Sagittula stellata E-37: one gene and its partner. The protein of the gene in region 1 interacts with the protein of each later gene in a pairwise test. Links are inferred from orthologs where the notes say so. Each region holds a gene or a part of one and is shown on either strand. Other genes may lie near its edges.

The links.
Region 2: the proteins of ftsZ (region 1) and rlmN interact in binary tests that used the Escherichia coli proteins (3 or more experiments, as listed by UniProt). The link is inferred for Sagittula stellata E-37 from one-to-one orthologs.

Annotation. Positions count from the first base shown.
Region 1 is NZ_CP155729.1:1,693,431-1,699,481, forward strand. Bases 1,004-3,958 are described here. They hold ftsZ (cell division protein FtsZ), read left to right. Parts: upstream 1,004-1,638; coding sequence 1,639-3,279; downstream 3,280-3,958. Other genes in these bases: lpxC (UDP-3-O-acyl-N-acetylglucosamine deacetylase), read left to right, coding at 3,813-3,958. In the rest of the region: cell division protein FtsA, read left to right, coding at 1-951; more of lpxC, read left to right, coding at 3,959-4,742; ABFK29_RS08135 (outer membrane protein assembly factor BamD), read left to right, coding at 4,975-5,829; DNA repair protein RecN, read left to right, coding at 5,866-6,051. UniProt on the Escherichia coli protein: Essential cell division protein that forms a contractile ring structure (Z ring) at the future cell division site. The regulation of the ring assembly controls the timing and the location of cell division.
Region 2 is NZ_CP155729.1:168,721-174,599, forward strand. Bases 1,231-4,013 are described here. They hold rlmN (23S rRNA (adenine(2503)-C(2))-methyltransferase RlmN), read right to left. Parts: upstream 3,323-4,013; coding sequence 2,138-3,322; downstream 1,231-2,137. Other genes in these bases: ABFK29_RS00875 (heavy metal translocating P-type ATPase), read right to left, coding at 1,231-2,051; ABFK29_RS00885 (gamma-glutamyl-gamma-aminobutyrate hydrolase family protein), read right to left, coding at 3,567-4,013. In the rest of the region: more of ABFK29_RS00875, read right to left, coding at 1-1,230; more of ABFK29_RS00885, read right to left, coding at 4,014-4,280; ABFK29_RS00890 (amidoligase family protein), read right to left, coding at 4,277-5,245; ABFK29_RS00895 (AI-2E family transporter), read right to left, coding at 5,329-5,879.

The DNA of each region.
Region 1 (6,051 bases):
ATGGGCGTCACCGTGGACGAACAGGACGTGGCGCGCGTGCTGTCGGCCTGCGACGTGCCGGACTTCGGCCATGGCCGAGAGGTGCTGCACGCCCAGCCGGTGAACTTCGCGCTCGACCACCGATCCGGCCTGATCGATCCGCGCGGTCAGATCGGCACGGAGCTGTCCTGCGACATGCACATGCTGACGGTCGACGCGCAGGCGATCCAGAACCTTGCGCATTGCGTGAAGCGCTGTGACCTGGAACTCGCCGGGCTTGCGTCCTCGGCCTATGTTTCGGGGATCGCGGCGCTGGTGGAGGACGAGCAGGAGCTGGGCTCGGCCTGTATCGACATGGGCGGCGGCACGACCGGCATTTCGATCTTCATCAAGAAGCACATGATCTATTCCGACAGCGTGCGGATGGGTGGGGACCACGTGACCTCGGACATCTCGATGGGTCTGCAGGTGCCGATGGCGACGGCCGAGCGGATCAAGACCTTCTACGGCGGTGTCGAGGCCACGGGCATGGACGACCGCGAGATGATCGAGTGCGGCGGCGAAACCGGCGACTGGGAACACGACCGCCGGACGGTCAGCCGGGCCGAACTGATCGGCATCATGCGCCCGCGGGTCGAGGAGATTCTGGAGGAAGTGCGGGTGCGGCTGGACGCGGCGGGGTTCGACCATCTGCCGTCGCAGCAGATCGTGCTGACCGGCGCGGCCTCGCAGATCCCCGGGCTCGACGGGCTGGCGTCGAAGATCCTGCGCCAGCAGGTGCGTCTGGGCCGTCCATTGCGGGTCCATGGACTGCCGCAGGCCGCGACAGGTCCGGGCTTTGCCGGGGCAGTGGGCCTGTGCCTCTTCGCGGCGCATCCGCAGGATGAATGGTGGGATTTCGAGATCCCCGTGGATCGCTACCCGGCGCGCTCCTTCAAGCGCGCAGTACAATGGTTCCGCGACAACTGGTGACAGGATTTTCTCCGAAAAATCCTGTCACGGCCGGAAAGTCATGTTTCCGTCAGGAAATGTGACACCGGCACGGCGCCGTTGTTGGCGGCAGGTCGCGGATTTTCTCCGAAAAATCCTGTCACGTCCGGAAGGTCATGTTCCCGTCAGGAAACGTGACACCGGCACGGCGCCGTTGATGGCGGCGGGTTGAGGATTTTCGTCGAAAACCCTGTTGCCTCGGGCGCGCGCCCGAGCGGGCGACAGCCGGATTTTCTCGCGGGAGTTTCAGGGCATCAGCGGATGGCAGGCTCGGCGCCCAGGCGTTTCCGCAGGTGCCGGAGCTCTTTGGCCGCAGGCGTGTTTTTTCGCGTGACGCCGCCGCGCGGTCCTGTTAACAAATCAGTGCATAAGCGCGGGAGAACCGCCGCAGGAGGATCGGGCAGGATCCTTGAAACACCGAATTCGAGTCGCCGCCCCGCGGGTGGTGGCTTTGTCGTGCTTGTGCCCAGGATGCGGCGGACCACTGGATATCGCGCTTTCGGCGAATACTCGCGGAAACTGGGCGGAAATGTGGCATATTTGGTGGGAATCTGCTGATTTTTGCGTGACGATCGGGCTTGCAGTGAGTAAACTGAACCCTAACAGGCCGACGACGTGCCTGGACGGGTCGAAAAGACACACACGACAAGAACACAGGCGGACGACACCATGGCACTGAACCTATCCATGCCCGGACAGGATGAATTGAAGCCGCGCATCACGGTCTTCGGCGTGGGCGGGGCAGGCGGCAACGCCGTCAACAACATGATCGAAAAGAACCTCGAAGGCGTGGACTTCGTGGTGGCCAACACCGACGCGCAGGCGCTGCAGCAGAGCATGTCTCAGAGCCGCATCCAGCTGGGCGTGAAAGTGACCGAGGGTCTCGGCGCAGGGGCGCGGGCGTCGGTTGGCGCTGCGGCCGCCGAAGAGTCGATCGAACAGATCGTGGATCACCTCGCCGGCGCGCACATGTGCTTCATCACGGCGGGCATGGGCGGCGGCACCGGGACGGGTGCGGCGCCGATCATTGCTCAGGCAGCGCGTGAACTTGGCGTGCTAACCGTCGGTGTGGTCACGAAACCTTTCCAGTTCGAAGGCGCCAAGCGGATGCGCCAGGCCGAGGAAGGCGTCGACACGCTGCAGAAGATGGTCGACACGCTGATCATCATTCCGAACCAGAACCTGTTCCGGCTCGCCAACGAGAAGACGACCTTCACCGAAGCGTTCTCGATGGCGGACGACGTGCTCTATCAGGGCGTCAAGGGCGTGACCGACCTGATGGTCCGTCCGGGTCTCATCAACCTCGACTTCGCCGACGTGCGCGCGGTGATGGACGAGATGGGCAAGGCGATGATGGGCACCGGCGAGGCCGAGGGCGAAGATCGCGCAATCCAGGCGGCCGAGAAGGCTATAGCGAACCCGCTGCTGGACGAGATCAGCCTGAAAGGCGCCAAGGGCGTGCTGATCAACATCACCGGCGGTGCCGACCTGACCCTGTTCGAGCTGGACGAGGCGGCGAACCGCATCCGCGAGGAAGTGGACCAGGACGCCAACATCATCGTCGGCTCGACGCTGGACGAAGGCATGGGCGGCCTGATGCGCGTGTCCGTCGTGGCGACCGGGATCGACGCGTCCGACAACGTCGGCGACATGCCGGTGCCGCGCCGCAAGCTGTCCCAGCCGCTGCGCCAGCAGGAAGCCGAGGCCGAACCGGCCCCCGCACCGCAGCAGCGCGCTCCGGAACCTGTTGTCGCAAAGACCGCACCCGCCGCGCAGCCGGTGCAGGCACCGCTGTTCGGCGAGCTGGACGCGGAACGCGCCGCGGCCCAGGACGAGATGGAGGACATCTTCGAGGACGAGGCGCAGACTCCGGCCGCTCCGGCGACGCAGGACGACGGCCTGCCGCCGCCGGCCTACCAGCCGCAGGTTGCCGATTTCCGCCCGCAGCCCGACAGCATCGAAGCCGATCCGAACGACTTCATCGCACCGCGCAAGCCCGCCCCGGGCGTGCCGAGCCCGGACACGCTGGATCGCCTGAAGGCGGCCGCTGCCCGGACCCGCGAAGAAACCGTCCGCCAGCACGGCGCCATCCCGGCGCACGCATCGGAAGACAAGCCGCGCTTCAGCGTCAATTCGTTGATCGGCCGCATGACCGGGCACGGCTCCGAGGCCGCTCAGCCGCAATCGCAGCCGGCGCGCCGCCAGCCGCCGATGCAGGCGCAGCGCCCCGCTCCGGCCCCGGCACCCGAGGCGGATCCGGAAGAAGACCGTATCGAAATCCCGGCCTTCCTGCGCCGTCAGGCGAACTGAGGCGGACACGCTACTACCCTCGGCTTGCCCGAGACCCTCGTGGACGGCGCCCTCTGGCAACAGGGGGCGCCTTTCCTTTTCCTTTACCTTTGTGTGGGCGGGCAGGTGGCCCGACAGGGGCGCGTTAACGCGAAGGACGGCGCCTAAATCCCTGATCGTTCATGGCCTTCCCCCGATGGTGCTTGGGGAATCGTGTCGGTCTGACACGGGTGACCTGCAGGGAGATAACAGAGGGGCGCATCCTGTCTTTGTCGTCCTGCAACACGCGGCTTTTGCCACAAAGGTGGAAAAATGCGGTCACATTGCTGTGGATAGCGCCTGTTTTTTCCCTGGTAGGGACGGTGCGTTTATTAAAGTATTCCAACGGGTTGCCTGAGGTGCCCATGCGCGGAGGCGGGGGGGCGCCTAGGGCGGCGGGGGGATGTTTCACTCGGTTACAAACTTTGATTTGAGACCTTGGCCACCCGCGCTTTATCCCATTGAACAACGACGCGCCTGTCAGACGGTGCGCATCACAAATTCGGGAAGTCGACGTGCAAACCACCATCCGCTCAGCGATCAGCTTCGACGGCATCGGCCTGCATTCCGGCCGGCCCGCCCGCCTGACCATCCGTCCGGCGGTGGCGCACCGTGGCATCTGGTTCAAACGCACCGACGTCGATCTTGGCGACACGATGATCCCGGCGCGCTGGGATGCGGTCGTGCGCTCTCCGCTGTGCACACTGATCCAGAACCGGGCCGGTGTGTCCGTATCGACCGTAGAACACGTCATGGCGGCGCTGGCCGGCTGCGGCGTGCACAACGCGCTGGTCGAGATCGACGGACCCGAGGCGCCGATCCTCGACGGGTCGAGCGTGCCGTTCGTGCGCGGCATCCTCGACGCGGGCTTGCGTGTGCAAGGCGCCCCGGTGCGCGCGATCGAGATCCTGAAGCCCGTCACCGTGGAAACGAACGGTGGCTGGGCGCGCCTGTCGCCGTCGAAGACCGGGCAGGGGCTGGACATGGTGTTCCGCATCGATTTTGCCGACCGAGCCATTGGCGTGCAGGAAAAACGCCTGAACCTGGCCAACGGGACGTTCGTGCGGGAACTTAGCGATTGCCGCACCTTCTGCCGCGCCTCCGACGTGGACGCGATGCAGAAGGCGGGCAAGGCGCTTGGCGGCACCTACGAGAACGCGGTCGTGGTCGATGGCGACAAGGTCTTGTCGCCCGGCGGTTTCCGCCATGCCGATGAAGCCGTGCGCCACAAGATGCTGGATGCGCTGGGGGATCTGGCGCTGGCCGGTGCGCCGATCCTTGGCCTTTACGAAGGCCACAAGGCCGGTCACGCCATGACCAATGCGCTGCTGCACGCGCTGTTCGAAGACGCCGATGCCTGGCGCATCGTGGAGTGCGACACGGCGACCGCTGCAACCCTGCCGGGTGCAGGTGTGGTCCAGGACGAGATTCCCGCGGTCGCCTGATCCGCTTATCCACATGAGTTATGACAGATATGTGTATTGCGCCGGTTGCTGAAACCGGCGCTTTCCACATGTTGTGGAACGCTCTGGTGCCGACCGGCAATATCTTGCGATGGATTGACAGGCCGGGGGCCAATAGGGCGTTTTGCCCGCCGATTTTCTGTGCTAGACCCTGCGCAACGGGGCCTTTATGCAAGTGGGCGCAAAGGGTTCGAGAAGAACGAAGGACGGTGTGATGACAGGGGGCAGATCGCGGGCTTTGGTGTTCGGGGTGAGCGTAGCGGCTCTGCTTTTGTCGGGCTGCGGCGAACTCAAGCGCAAGGATGTCGGGCCGGACGGCCAGCCGCTGGAGACCTACACGGCCAAGCAGATCTACGAGCGCGGCGAATACGAGATGTCGCGCAAGGACTACGAGGACGGCGCCTTCTACTTCGGCGAGGTCGAGCGCCTGTATCCGTACTCTGACTGGGCCAAGCGCGCGCTGATCATGCAGGCCTATTCTTACCACAAGAACAAGGACTACGAGAACGCGCGCGGCGCGGCGCAGCGTTACATCGATTTCTACCCGTCCGATGACGACGCGGCCTATGCACAGTACCTTCTGGCGCTGAGCTATTACGACCAGATCGAACTGGTGGGCCGCGACCAGGGCCTGACGTTCCAGGCGTTGCAGGCGCTGCGGGCGGTGATCGAACGGTATCCGGACAGCGAATACGCGCGTTCCTCGATCCTGAAATTCGACCTCGCCTTCGATCACCTCGCGGGCAAGGAGATGGAGATCGGACGCTACTATCTGAAGCGCGACCACTTCGGCGCGGCGATTTCGCGGTTCCGTGTGGTGGTGGAAGACTTCCAGACCACGACCCATACGCCGGAGGCGCTGCACCGGTTGGTTGAGGCCTACCTGTCGCTGGGTCTTGTCGAAGAGGCGCAGACGGCCGCCGCGATCCTCGGTTACAACTACCAATCGACCGAGTGGTACGAGGACAGCTACCAGCTTCTCACGAAGCAGGGGCTGGAACCGCGCGCGTTCGACAACAACTGGTTGGGCAAGGTTTATCGCCAGATGGTGCGCGGCCAGTGGCTTTGAGGGATGGTGGGCTGAACACCCACCCTACGGCTGGACATGCTTCGGGCGCTTGAAATCCGCGACATGCTGATCATCGACCGGCTGGATCTCGACTTCCAGCCGGGTCTCAACGTGCTGACCGGTGAAACCGGGGCAGGCAAGTCGATCCTTCTGGATTCCTTGGGGTTTGTGCTGGGCTGGCGTGGCCGCGCCGAGCTGGTGCGCGCGGGCGCCGAGCAGGGA
Region 2 (5,879 bases), 1.5 Mb from region 1 along the record:
GCGCCGAAGCTTTGCTGCAGGTCGCGCAGCGCGTCCAGCTTGCCCTCCGGCAGGACCTCTGCCGTGACGTGCGCGATGCCGAGGTCACGGGCGATGGCCTCTGCCACCGGGCGCGCATCGCCGGAAATCAGCGCGACCTCCAGCCCTTCCGCCTTAAGCGCGGCAACAGCAGCGCGGGCGTCGGGTTTAAGGCGGTCGGCCACACCGAAAACGGCAGCGATCTGCCCGTCGACCGCAACGAGCACCGGCGTCTCTGCCGCCTGCGCGGTCCGATCCAGCGCATCGGCAACCGGCGCCGTGTCGATCCCGCGCGCCGTCATCAGGCGCGGGGCACCGACGAGGATGGCACGGCTTTCCACAGTGGCCTCCAGCCCAAGGCCCGGCAGCGCGGTCACCTCCTCGGGCTGCGGCGCATCGGGGGCGGCGCGCATCAGGGCCTGGGCGATGGGATGCTCGGACCCCTGCTCTGCCGAGGCCGCAAGACGCAGCACCTCATCCACGTCGAAACCCGGCGCGGCCATGGCGTGGCTCAGCTCGGGACGTCCCTCCGTCAGGGTGCCGGTCTTGTCGAAGGCCACCAACTTCACGGTGTCGAGCCGTTGCAGCGCATCGCCCTTGCGGAACAGCACGCCCAGTTCGGCGGCGCGCCCCGTCCCGACCATGATCGACACGGGCGTCGCCAATCCCATGGCACAGGGGCAGGCGATGATGAGCACGGACACGCCCGCCACCAGCGCGAAGGTCAGGCCCGGACCGAAGATCAGCCAGACCAGCGTGGTCAGAGCGGCCAGCGCCAGAACGGCGGGCACGAACCACAACACCACCTTGTCGGCGAGTGCCTGGATCGGGAGCTTGGCGCCCTGCGCCTCTTCGACCAGCGCGACGATGCGGGACAGGACGGTGTCCTTGCCGACAGCCTCCGCCCGGTAACGCAGCGTGCCGTTGCCATTCACCGTGCCGCCGGTCACGCCCGCGCCTTCGGCCTTTTCCACCGGAGCAGGTTCGCCGGTCAGCATGGCTTCATCGACGAAGGACCGCCCGGTCAGGACGATCCCGTCCACGGCGATGCGCTCTCCCGGGCGGGCAAGCAGCAAATCGCCTTTCTCAATGTCCTCGATGGCGGTTTCAGTCACCGTGCCGTCACGGTCTACCATGGCCATCGCGGGCCGCAGGCCGACGAGATGACGGATCGCAGCGCCGGCCCGCCCTTTCGCCCGCGCTTCGAGGAAGCGCCCCAGCAGGATCAGCGTGACGATGACGGCGGCGGCCTCGAAATAGACGGCGCGCGCGGTGTCCGGCAGCAGCCCCGGCGCCATGAGCGCGACAGTCGAATACACCCACGCCGCCAGCGTCCCGAGAGCGACGAGCGTGTTCATGTCCGGTGCGCCCTTGACCAGCAGCGGCAGACCGATGCGATAGAATCGGCGGCCGGGCCCGATCAGGACGGCAGTCGTCAGGAGGAACTGGATCGTCCACCACGTCGACTGGCCGAGCGTCATGGTCAGCCAGTGGTGAAACGGAGGGAACAGGTGGCCCCCCATCTCGCCGATGAAGACCGGCAGGGTCAAAGCGGCGGCAACGGTCAGGTCACGCTTAAGCCGGGCCTGCTCGACCTGCTGGCGATCTTCGGTCGCTTCCGCGTCCTGCAACGGCTTGGCCGGATATCCGGCGTGTGTGACAAGTTGCGCCAGCGCAGAGGCATCGGTCGAACCGGTCAGGCTGACGACCTCGGCGGTTTCGCTGGCGAGGTTCACGGATGCGCGCAGCACACCCGGCTGACCGGCCAACGCCTTTTCGACACGCGCGGCACAGGAAGCACAGGACATGCCCTCGATGGCGAGGCGCGTGTGGCTTTCGGCGGCCGGATAGCCTGCTGCCTTCAATGCCGCCTGCAGCGTGGCCGCCCCTGCGCTGCCGCTGACCTGTGCTGTCTTGTTCGCAAGGTTGACGGAGGCGCTGTCTACACCGTCCGCGCCCGCGAGTGCGCGTTCGGCGCGCCCGGCGCACCCACCACAGTTGAGTTTCGTGACTTCGAATCGCAAATCGGTCATGGGTTGCGCCTCCTGACCGGTCACATAGGGGTTCCAGTAAGGGGAGGGTCAAGACCCGCTTTCCGCTTTCGCCAAGACGACGAACCTCAGCCGGAGCGGACCTCAGCCTCGATCTCTTTTCGGGACTTTCGGGAGCGTTCGGTGGCGGACTTGAGCTGCCCGCAGGCGGCCATGATGTCCTCTCCGCGCGGTGTGCGGATCGGTGAGGCGTACCCGGCCTTGTACACGATGTCGGCAAAGCGTTCGATCCGGGACCAGTCCGACCGTTCGTAGGGCGACCCGGGCCATTCGTTGAACGGGATCAAGTTGATCTTCGCCGGGATGCCCGCGATCAGCCGGACCAGCCGCCGCGCGTCCTCGTCACTGTCGTTCACGTCTTTCAGCATCACGTATTCGAAGGTGATGCGTTCCGAGTTCGACAGCCGCGGGTATTCCCGCAGCGCGTCCAGCAACGTCGCGATGTTCCAACGCTTGTTGATCGGCACCAGCTTGTTGCGGACCTCGTCGGTCGTGGCGTGGAAGGAGACCGCCATCAGGCAGCCGATTTCCTCGGCGCATTTCGCGATCTCCGGCACGACGCCCGAGGTCGACAACGTGATCCGGCGGCGCGACATGGACAGACCCTCGTGGTCCATCGCGATCTTCATCGCGTCGCGCACGTTGTCGAAGTTGTACAGAGGCTCGCCCATGCCCATCAGAACAATGTTGGACAGAAGGCGCGGCCCCTGCTCGCCTGTGCCGGTGCCCGGTTCCGGCCATTCGCCAAGATCGTCGCGCGCCAGCATGATCTGGCCGACAATCTCCCCTGCGGTCAGGTTGCGGACCAGTTTCTGCGTGCCGGTGTGGCAGAACGAACAGGTCAGGGTGCAGCCCACCTGCGAGGAAACGCACAGGGTGCCGCGGTCTTCCTCCGGGATGTAGACCGTCTCGACCTCATGGCCGCCCGCGATCCGGACAAGGTACTTGCGCGTCCCGTCGGCCGAGACCTGCTTGGACACGATTTCCGGCAATGCGATCTCGAAGGTTGCATCCAGTTTCGCGCGATAGTCCTTCGCAAGGTTGGTCATCGAGTCGAAGTCGCGGACGCCCCAGAAATAGACCCATTGCCAGACCTGATTGACCCGCATCTTGACCTGCTTTTCCGGCGTGCCCATGGCCAGAAGCGCATCGCGCAGCCCGGCCCGGGTCAGACCGACCAGATTGATCTTGCCGCCTTCCGGCAGCTTGCGCGGGATCGTCACGAGATCCTGGGTGATGGGTGCGTCAGACATGAGAGGCGTCCTTCGGATAACAAGCGGCCTGTATACAGGATTCGGGTGGAATTTCCATGCCCTTCGGCGCCACAGGGCGCGCTGCCGGCATGACAGACCCAGGATGCGACCGGTCCCTGCTGAGGTCGTGTCGCGCTTCGCGGATGTCAACCCACCGCCGACATCCGGCCTCGGGCTCCCTGCCGGAAAAGGAAAAGGGCCGGGCGTCCTGTCCCGACCCTTCTTGACCCCATCACGCCAAATGTCAGGCGGCTTCGTTCAGGACGGCGTGGGTCTGGCTGCGCCGCTCGGAATAGGCCCGTGCGGCGGAAACGAGTGCGCGAAAGATCGCGCGTTGTCTGTGTGCATAGAAAAGGTGCTCGGGGTGCCACTGGACGCCGAGCGCAAAAGGATCGCTTTCCCGCTCGATGGCCTGCACCATTCCGGCGGTGTCGCGGGCACTGACGCGCAACCCGCGCCCCAGCTTGTCCACGGCCTGCGTGTGAAGGGCATTTACCTTCATCGGCGGCTCACCCACGTAACACGCAAGCTGCGTATCGGGCACGACGCAGACTTCGCGCTTGGGCAGGATCGTCTTGATCATGGGGGCTTCGCTGAAGGTCTCCCACGCGTGCTGATCCAGCGTGCCGCCAAGCGCGACGTTCAGCATTTGCGCCCCGCGGCAGATGCCGAGGACAGGGATGTTGTCCTCCATCGCGCGCGCGGCGATCTCGGCTTCGAAGCGGTCGCGTTCACGGTCCAGACGGGCGGAAACTCCGATCTTGCCACCGTAGAGCTCCGGCGCGATGTCGTCCCCCCCGCCGATGATCACACCATCGACCGCGGCGAGGTCGGAAGGACGGCCAGCCCCCCAGCGCACACCGCGGGCGCCCGCCAACCACAGGTTGAGGTTCACAAGCGGATAGATCCGCCAGCCCGAGCGCGAAGACGTGGTCACACCGATCAGGGGAGGGGTCATTGCACGGCCTCCGGTTCCGAGATGTCTTTGCTTTGAAACAGTTTCGCCACGCGCTCTGCCCAGCGACCCTCCGCACCGGGAAGATAATGGTTGTGCTCAAGCCACGCCCGCCGAAGGGTTTCGAGCATATGGGCGTCATCGGCGACACGTTCTACCCGCGCCCACAGGTTCCACGGCCGCGCCAGCGACCACTCTTCTTCGTCGATCCGGCAATCGGGCAGACGGAAATGGAATGTCGGGCGCGCCGACAGCTTGCTTTGCGCCGGGAAGATCCGGTCGAAAAGCGCGCGGTCGTGGTGCGCAAACAGTGGCATCAGATCGAGACCGTGGTTACGAGACGAGATGTGCCGAGACGCGATTGTCATCAGGTCCGTCAGCGTGGAGAACTGGCCGTTTACCAGTTGCGTGACGAAACCATGCGGCCAGGTTTCGATGAACGGCATAAGACGCCGCGTCATGTCGAGGTCTTCAGCCCTGCGCAGCCAGGGCTCCAGCAGGCCGAAGGCGACGATGGTGTTCAGGGTATGCGGATCGTCGGCAGCCACCACCTCGGGGTTGAGGTGAACGCCGAAGCCAAGAAATACACCCGCGCGGGACCCTTTCGCCCCATTGAGCCGCAACTCGTCCAGAAGAGATCCCAGGCGGATGACCTCTTCGTGAGTCAGCGGTTCGGTGATGATTTCGACCGGAACGACGGCCTTTGCCATGCTCAGTCCCTGCTCAAGAAGCGGTATGTCCTTCTTGCGCAGGGAAATATCCAGCTCCACGCGAATGTCGCCCAGTTCGGTATCTTCGACCGTCAATTCGTGAAAGTGCGGCTCGGTTGCGGTGCCGCCCAGGAAATCTGCAACGATTGCGCCGACCCGTATCTCGCCAAGCCCGGAAAACTCGACTTCGACGCCAGTCTTGCGTTCGACACCGTCACGCGTCGTGCGGTGCGGCAGGCTGGCAAAGCTGTCGGTCATCGTCCCTCGGGTTTTCTGCGTCGTCGCTTGTTTTCGTAAGGGCAACGCGCTTCGCAGCGATAAGGTTCCAGCGGCAACCGACGTCACGCGCTGTTAAACACCTTCGCCTTGTCCGACGTGGCGGACATTTTGCCCATCAGGGTCATCGCCCAGACCAAGACCGGCAGCGAAACCACCCCCCCGATCGGCCCCCAAAGCCACAGACCGAAGAGGATGGACAGGAACACCACCAAAGGATTCAGACGCAGCTGTTGTCCGACCAGAGAGGGCGTCACGAACTGCGCCTCTGTCATGTTCAGTCCCAGGTAGGCCAGCATGGGCAGAAGGATCGAGGCGCCGGAGAAGTTCATGACTCCCGCGATCAGAAGCGAGATCAGCATCACGATCGGTCCGAGATAGAGCACGAAGTTCAGCAGGAACGCCGCCCCGCCCCAGAGCATCGCGTTGGGCAGGCCAAGCAAAGCCATCGCACCGAACACCGCCAGCCCTAAACAGGCGTTGATCGCCGTAACCGTGATGAAGTAATGCGAAACAGCCTTGTCGGCCAGCTTCAGCGAGCCTGCCCTGTGCGGAAGGGCATTGTAGATGTCCTCTCCGGTCAGCACGAAGAAAAACAAAGTCCCCAGAAAGACCA